Regions from separate parts of the Flavobacterium sp. FG19 genome, predicted to be linked through region 1. Evidence: riboswitches for the same ligand, from Rfam matches in the RefSeq annotation. Region 1 holds a riboswitch; the other holds the start of a gene.
The links. A riboswitch is a leader RNA that binds a small molecule or an ion and turns the genes downstream of it on or off. The one in region 1 is predicted to bind S-adenosylmethionine.
Positions count from the first base shown of each region.

Region 2: it holds a riboswitch for S-adenosylmethionine, as region 1 does, so the genes downstream of both, ACODST_RS26265 (redoxin domain-containing protein) here and ACODST_RS00710 (alpha/beta fold hydrolase) in region 1, are expected to answer to the same signal.

Region 1 covers NZ_JBMDKA010000001.1:166,092-170,523, forward strand. The annotation lists gene thrA (bifunctional aspartate kinase/homoserine dehydrogenase I) at 1-1,253, opposite strand, end outside; gene ACODST_RS00710 (alpha/beta fold hydrolase) at 1,255-2,238, opposite strand; SAM riboswitch class I at 2,317-2,424, opposite strand; gene ACODST_RS00715 (hypothetical protein) at 2,615-2,806, opposite strand; gene ACODST_RS00720 (homoserine dehydrogenase family protein) at 3,353-4,432, opposite strand, start outside.
Region 2 covers NZ_JBMDKA010000044.1:4,995-9,426, reverse strand. The annotation lists gene ACODST_RS26270 (aminotransferase class V-fold PLP-dependent enzyme) at 1-901, opposite strand, end outside; gene ACODST_RS26265 (redoxin domain-containing protein) at 982-1,971, opposite strand; SAM riboswitch class I at 2,221-2,320, opposite strand; gene ACODST_RS26260 (hypothetical protein) at 2,592-3,146, opposite strand; gene ACODST_RS26255 (NAD(P)H-dependent flavin oxidoreductase) at 3,155-4,240, opposite strand; gene ACODST_RS26250 (DoxX family protein) at 4,419-4,432, shown strand, end outside.

The DNA of each region.
Region 1 (4,432 bases):
GTAACTGTGTTGTTGAATAAAATTGGAACAATTTTATTTTTAATTAATGCTGTATACGGTTTATGAAAAGTACTTAGATCCTGCCCGATAATCGAAATTACCGAAACATTATCAGTAACTGTAATCTGGTTTACGTCTTTAGAATAAAAGTCATTTTCGAACTCTTTTTCTAATTCAACCATTGCCAAAGTCGCTTTGTCTTTAGCCACAACCAGTCCGATTCCTCTTTCTGAAGAACCTTGTGAAATAATGCTTACGCTGATATTATGATCGCCCATTACCTTGAAAATACGGGCATCGACTCCGGCTTTTCCTAATAATCCGCGTCCTTCAAGATTTACAAGCGAAACATTTTCTAAAACAGAAAGCGTTTTAATTCCTTCTTTTTGAGAATTTGAAGTAATTAAAGTTCCGTGATTTTCGTGATTGAATGTATTTAAAATACGAAGTGGAATATTCTTTTCTAATAACGGAATTATCGTTTTGGCGTGCAAAATTGTTGCACCAAAATTAGCTAATTCGTTTGCTTCATTAAACGACAAAAATTCGATTTTTTTAGCGTCGGCTACTAAATCCGGATTTGCGGTATAGATTCCATCAACATGCGTAAAGTTCTGAAGCTCCTCGGCATCCAGATAGTTAGCAATTAACGAAGCAGTATAATTACTTCCGTTTCTTCCTAAAGTTGTAGTGTCGTTGTTGTTGTTTGAACCAATAAAACCGGTAACAATGTTTACCGTTTCACCATTATGAAGTTTAAAATAATTGATAACATTTTTCTTGGAAAGCTGTTCTAAAGGCTGTGCATCTCCAAATTTAGAATCGGTTTTAAGCAATTCTCTTGTATCCACAAAATTAGCAGGAATACCTTTTTCAACCAGAATAGAAGTCAGTAATTTAGCCGAAAGCAATTCTCCTTTAGACAAAATCTGGTCTTTAATTTTACTGCTGTAATCGCCTATAAGACTTACTCCTTCGAATAATTTATCTAAAATATTGAATTCTTCAGACAAGTCAACCTGCGGATAATCTGATGTCTGGTAAGCTTTAAAACTTTCTAACAGCGGTTTGTAATTACCATTTTTAGCGGCAATTCTTAAGATATCTTCTAATTCATCTGTTGCATTTCCTCTGGCAGAAACGACCACAGCAATCTGTTCGCCCTGATTTACTTTATCTGAAATGATTGAAACTACTTTGTTAAGTCCTTCTCCGTTTGATAATGATTTACCTCCAAATTTTAATACTTTCATTTTATTTTGCTATTGTTTCTGCCTTAAAAATACCGGCAAGTAAATGATCTAATTGTTTGTACTCGATTAAAAAAGCGTCATGTCCGTGAACGGAATCTATTTCGCTGTAAAAAACATTCTTTTTAAATTGCCGCAATTCATTGTAAGTCTCCAGATTTTCTTTGGGTGTAAAAAACAAATCTGAATTAATCGCCACGATATGAATTGAAGCGGGCGTTTTAGAGAGTAAGGTTTCGAAATCCTCACTATTCCTGGTAATATCTATGGTTTTAAGCAGCTGATTCATCAATTTGTAGGATGATAACTGATAGCGTTTCTGGAGTTTTTTTCCGTGATGTGCCAGCCAGCTTTCGATATTAAAAATCAAAAGATCCTGATTGATAGTTCTCTGAAATTTTTCTTTGAATGATTCCGGCGAACGGTAACACAACATAGCATGGATTCTGGCATCTTCAACCGGTTTTGACGAATTGTTTAAAATCTGTTCCTGCAGGTAACAGTTGGCAATCATCCAGTCAGTCGATTTCCAGTCGGTTGCAATAGGAATCAGGTGCTGGGTTATGTTAGGTTCCAAAGCCAGAATTTCCCAGGCAATTCCGCCGCCTACCGAACCGCCTATTATGGCAAATAGCTGCTCAATATGCAATGCCTGAAGTCCTTTAATAAAAATTCTGGCAATATCACGGGCTGTAAAATCCTGATAGTTTTCGATTATAAACGAATCGTTTCCGTTTCCGGGAACATTAAATGCTAAAACGGTGTATTGATTGGTATCGATAGTTTTGGCTTCGCCGATTAAATCACTCCACCAGCCATTTTCGCCGGTAACCTGTGCATTTCCGGTAAGGGCATGGTTAACCAGAACAATAGGAGCAGTATACAGCGGTTTGCCGGAAAGTGTAAAACTTAGCGGTAACGATGAATACAATGCACCACTTTCGGTGATGAAATCCTGAATTATAATGGGACTTGGTATATTTTCCAATTTCAAATCTTTTTACTTTTTGATTTGTATGTGGAAATATTAGAAAGAAAGTCTAGAGTGAAACTAGAAAAATTCTTGTTGTTATCTTTCCACGTTAGGCGTGGTAGAATGCAGCACCTTCTTCGAATTAACGAAGGGTTGCTAAGGATTCATCGGGTCTAATCCCTCCTCCTTTCTTTATAACATTTTCAATACGTTTTTGAACTTAACGGTGCAAATTAACTACTAATTTCTTAAACTAACAAATTTTATCGAAACTGATTGTTTAATTTCTTAAACATTATTCAGCCCGAAATTATTGTACGCACAAAATTACCGAACGTTATGCCCAGTAATCTCATGCAGGTTTTAACCTGTTATTATAATACTTTTCAACTTAAATGAAAAGGGTTTCATTTTCTTTAGAATACATCAAAAACAATAATGAATTTGGTGCTTTTCTTTCCGCTTTTTTATCTGTTTCAGCTACGCCGAAACTTGGGTGAATTAATTCGTTTACCGGCGGCGGGTTGTTTCTTTCCTCTTTGTTTTTGAAAAGTTTTTTTCTTAAGTAGTTAATTGCGCTCATGATATTAAGTTTAAGTCAGTTATTTTTTATTTATCTTATCTTTAATTCTTTGTTATGCTGTTAAAAGGAATAAAAAAACCCTTTTGGATTTTTAATACCAAAAGGGTTTAAGTTTTATATAACTTATAATTCTTTTAGTATCAACAGACGCATACACAAATACGTGCGACATTGAACATCTTGTTCATCTGTAGGGACTTATTCATTTGTGATTTGACTGTTATTTTAAAAAAATCTTGCATTTAGTATTTTTTATAAACTTTTAAGATGTGATTAAGACCTCAAAAGTGCTTATTTATTTTAACAATTTATTTTGCTTTTTAACAAATTTTAGTTTGCCTTACAAATGTGCGAATATTTTTTCAATATTCCAAGTTACAAAAGCTTATTTTTTCTTAAAAAACGTTAAAAAACAGCTTTTTATCGTTAAAAAACATCTTACAAAATTACAATTCAAAACAAAAGAAGTTTAATCTTACAAAAAAATAACTGGCTTTTCTGTTTCAATCTGTCAAAGAACCACTCACTAATATTGAAAACACGTACTTACAGCCAGACAGCTTCTTTATTTTTTATTTTTTCGGCCACTTTTAAAATATCAGTTATAACTCCTCTTGCAATGGCCTGTCTGCAGGCAGCAGCACTTTGAATTACAATTGGTGTATTGGCATAAGACTGTGTATAAATTTCAAAAACAGAATCGGAGCCTTTTAACTGCCCTATAGCCGATGTAACAGACTCTGAAACCAGTTTAACCTCTAAGGTATTTTTTTCGACATCATACTCTCCTATATACCTTAACACATGATGATCTGCCTGGGTTATCTTGGCAATTTTAAACGATTTATCGACAGCTTCTTTATTCAGTATACCGTTTTTCTCCAGATGTTCTTCTTTTATCAGGGAATTGATTTTGATATCAGAGAAATTAAATTCTTTTCCTATTTCACGGGTCAGAATCAAAAGTTTCCCTGCCGTATCATTTCCGGACAGGTCTTCTTTAAAAGTAGACCTCATCAGGCCAAGCAGACTGGCATCTTTCAAAATAGAGGAAAAAGTGTTTTCTTCAGCAGAAAAGCGGTTAAAAACATAACTCAGATTGTCCGAGAAAACACCCCTGATTTTGGTGATCTTTTCTCCTGAATAATACAAATCTCTAAGGGTCTGCAATACCGGGAATCCCGTATCAACCGAAGTTTCATACAAAAACTCTTTATCGTATTTCTTCAGGTTTTCTCTGAGCTGCTTGTAGAGATCTATCGGAAGTGTATTGGCTTTTTTATTCACTGCTACAATATTAAATCCGTTTTCAATCAGTGTGTTGTAATGCCCAATCAGTTCATCGCTGGCTGTAGCATCAACGGCAATCAGATTTTCGAATTCATTTTCTTTGGCAAATTCAATGATATCTTCTACCCTAAATGGTACCGCCAGTTCTCTGAAATTGGTTTCCCAGGCATATCCAACGCCTTCTTTCTCAAAAAAGGCTACCGTAGAATTGGTAATAATAGGAAAATGAAAATCAACATTTTTACTCTCCAGAAAAAACGCCTGACTTTCAATAATCTGATTGATTAAAGTGCTTCCTATATTTCCTATCCCAAATAGAATAATATTTATTTTAAG
Region 2 (4,432 bases), on a different contig from region 1:
CGTCCTCGCGAACTTCAATCACATCGCTGTAACAATATTTTCCTAAAGGGTTGGTCCATTTTACATTTCCTCCGCCCGGATTATCCGGAAAATCGGACTGGTATAATTTTTCATTAAAAACCAGAACACCGCAGGTTCCCGGTCCGCCGAGGAATTTATGAGGCGAAAAGAAAATGGCATCTAACTGCTCTTCCTGATTTTCAGGATGCATATCGATTTTGACATACGGTGCCGAAGCCGCAAAATCAACAAAACAAAGTCCGCCGTTTTGATGCATTATCCTGGCCAGTTCATAATAAGGCGTTATAATTCCGGTGACATTCGAACAGGCTGTAAATGAACCTATTTTCAGGCTCCTGTCGGCATATTGTTCAATTGCTTTTAAAAGTGCTTTCGGATCTACTAAATTATTTTCATCCGGAGGCAGAATCACGACTTCGGCATTGGTTTCATACCAGGAAACCTGATTGGAATGATGTTCCATATGAGTTATAAAAACCACAGGTCTGTCTTCATCAGACCGGGTTCTCAATCCCATAATACGCTGCAGCTTTGATAAAGCCGCTGTCATTCCGGTTCCTGTAGTGACCAAAACATCGGATTCACTGGCATTAACCGACTTTTTAATAATTTCTCTGGCGTATTGATAAGCATAAGTCGACGTTTTTCCTGTCTGACTTGAAAGTGAATGTGTATTGGCGATCATAGGTCCCATTTTATGAAGCATAATATCCTCAATTGGTGCGTATAATCTTCCGCTGGCAACCCAGTCGGCATATACCAGATTTTGTTCTCCGTAAACCGATTCAAAAGTGTGGTCTGTTCCTACTGTATTTTCCCTGAACTTAGAAAAGTAACATTCCGGTTCAGCTGTTTTTGTGGTGGGCTCAATAGCATTCATTTCCTTATCATTTTAATTAACTAATGTATTCTTTGTTGTTTTGAAATTCGGGTTCCGCTTATCTCATCTCCCGAAATTAATTAAGGCAGTTTATTTAAAAGTGCTTTTAAAGTAGTCTGTAATTCTTCTCCGTGCAGGTTTTTGGCAACGATAATCCCTTTTGGATCTACTAAATAATTCCCCGGAATAGCTCTTACCCCGTATAGTTTAGCAATTGCACTGTTCCAGAAAAGTAAATCCGAAACCTGCAGCCAGTTCAGCTGATCGTCCTGAATACCTTTAATCCAGTTTTCTTTCTTTTTGTCCAGAGAGATTCCTATAATATTGAATCCTTTATCGTGGTATTCTTTATAGGCGGCCACGATATTTGGATTTTCTCTTCGGCACGGTCCGCACCATGAAGCCCAGAAATCGACCAGCGTATATCCTTTTAGGTTTTCATAAAAGCGAACTGGTTTTCCATCCGGATCATTGGCGGTAAAATCAGGGGCTTTTTTACCAACCGAAAGTCCGTCTAAAACGGTAACCAGTTCCTTTAATTCTTTGACATAAGTCGTGCTTTGAAGGCTTTTGTCCAGCAAAGCAATATTCTGGGTGATTTGTTCAGGCGACAATCTGTAAGACCAGTTTCGGTATAACACATAAGCTGAAACTATCGATTTTGGATGCTCCGTTATAAACTTACTGATCTCCGGATCTTTTGCTTTTTTATAAGCTTCAAACAAATCCTGCGAAACCGATCCCTCAACTACAGAGGTACTGTAATATTTCTTCGGACTTAGTTTTACGGTAATTGGGTCTTTTTCCAGGAAAATATACAAGGGATACCCCTGGGTATTGACACTTAAACCATACAATTCCGGTGTTACGACTTTGGTTTTAAAACTAAAATTTCCGTCTTTAACCTTTACAGAATCAATAGTCGTAAACATTTTGTTGTGGAATTTCTGCAGATAAACATATTCTGCCGTTGTATCGACAACAGTTCCTTTTAACTGTAAAGTATTCACCTGTGCCTGAGTTGGTAATGCTGCCAGAAACAAAACAGCTGCTGCTAGTATTTTTTTCATATTATAGTAATTTTTAAGATTAAGCAAAAGAGTCCCCTGGCCTGTAAAAAAGGCCGGTAATAATTCGTGTTAAAAAAAAGAAGAGTTTAGGAATTACAGTCCTGGCATTCGGAAAAAAGCAAGACTGTTTTCTTCAAAAATGGAATTCATGAATTCATAACTGCTCTGTAAAAAATGGAGTCTGGTTTTCATTTAAAAAAAAAATAAATATTTTAACAATAATGAGCTTATTCAGATTTGAGAAAACCTTTCTTATCTGTCCGTCGTAACGGAAGGATTTAGCACCTTATTCGGCAACAGGTTGCTAAGACTTCAACGGGCCTAATCCCTTAGTCTTTCTGGATAAGTATCATTCAGAATTTTTCTGTACTGCAAATATATATTAATTCTACCGAATTAGTAGTATTTAGGTCTGTTTTTTTTTAAAATTTAGCGATAGTTGAAACTTTTAAAAACACAAAAACCTTATTTACAGTACTTTAAAAAAACTTTTAAGTTGTATATTTTTTTACTTACAACGAAAACAGAAGCCTTTTACCTATTGAAAAGCAATAAAAAGTACTTCCGGTTTCATGAAAAGATAAAAAAACTCATTTCTGATCTTTGAAATGAGTTACAATTTAATGGTTTTCTAAAACATTTCTTAGTGAACCCGAATAATGATCTGCATCAAAAAAGAGCTGATCGTTTGAGACAGCAGACCATCTTTTAAAATTAAAAATCCCATAAAGACTGAATCTGTTGATCCTCTTTAACAGATCGTCTTTAGAAAGTTTTTCTTTTAATTCTGCTATTAACAGAAAATTAAACAATGAAAACAGTTCATAAAATATCTTTTCGTTTTTTATAAAATGCTCTTTCGTCAGAACAACGAAATATTCTTTGTACTTTACTTTCTTATTCTGAACAAAAATACATTCCTTAAGCAGTCTGCTATTTTTATCAAATGCATTTTCATACAATGATGTGCCCAGATATTTTTTATATCCTTCATTTTGAGAAGATAGAATAAGCAGAATATACTCTGTTTGGATTCCGTCTTTTTTGAAAAAAAACTTCTTTCGTTTTAAAAAACTATCTGGTTCCGGCACACTAAAACTGCATTTAATCAAAGAATGTTTTTTCTCCTTTGCTATTTTTGCTGATTTAATTTTAATATTCTTCTTTAGCTTCATTAAAAAAATTATAATTTAAAACTATCAAAATAAGCCGTTGTTTCTTCAATCAAAGACAGCATAAGATCTTTGGCTTTGGTATGTTTTAAAAGTGGTGAAATCTGTCCGCCCCAAAATAATACCATATCCCATTTCTGCTGCTCAATTGCCGCTTTTCGCAATGGTGCTATAAAAGTGGTCTGCAATGGAAAAGGCAGTATATCCTGCTCCTTCCCTGTCATCTCTTTTGCAACCCGGCTGCTTATACTACGACCAAGTCTTCCGGTATAAGCACGGGAAAGTGTTGTATATTTTGAGGCATCCGAAAACAGCATTTCTCTGTGAATGGGTAATGCGTTTGATTCTTCTACGGCTAAAAAAGCAGTTCCAATCTGGACAGCACCGGCTCCTAAAGTCAAAGCTGCTGCAATTCCTTTCCCATCCGCAATCCCTCCGGCGGCAATGATGGGCACTTTAATTTTTTCACGCATCAACTGCAATAATACGAAGGTTCCGGTTACAGAAGATTCGGCCTCTTTTAAAAAAGAAGGGCGGTGTCCTCCGGCTTCAAAACCCGAAGCTATGATCATATCTACTCCTTTACTATCGAGAAAAAGAGCTTCGTCTAAAGTAGTAGCTGCTCCCACAGTTACGATTCCCAATCGACGGCACTGCTCTAAAACATCATCCGACGGCACACCAAACATAAAACTAAAAACCTTGGGACGAACGTCTAAAATAACCTCCAGCTGATTTTCAAAACGGGATTGAAAAGGTGCCGGTTTTTCGGGTAGCGGAATTCCCGCTTCATCAAAATAGGGTTTAAAAACGGCGGCTGTTTTTTGAAACTGTTCATCACTTAATCCGCCTTGCGGTATATCATGATCGGAAACCCAAAGATTAATATTATACGGTTTGTCAGTAGCGGCTTTAAGCTGTTTATCAATTTCATAAATTTCCTGCGGGCTATTGGTATAAGCACCGTAACCGCCCAATCCGCCCAAATTAGAAACCGCAGCCGTCAGTTCAACCGTCGACAAATTTCCTCCAAAAGGGCCTTGTAAAATGGGATAATCAATATCCAGCAGTTCCTTTGCTTTTGTATGGTACCACATCTCGCTTTTATTTAAAATGTATTTTTTCTAAAAGATATCTTGTAAAGTTATAAAATTCGCCTGGACTTACAGATTGTCTGTTTAAGATTTCGATTTGTCCGTTTGACCAAAATTCTCCTGTGAAATCGGCTGCCGCTGTCGCAATTTTGTCCTGTTTAACAACTTAAAATTTAAAATCATGAATGCAAAAAC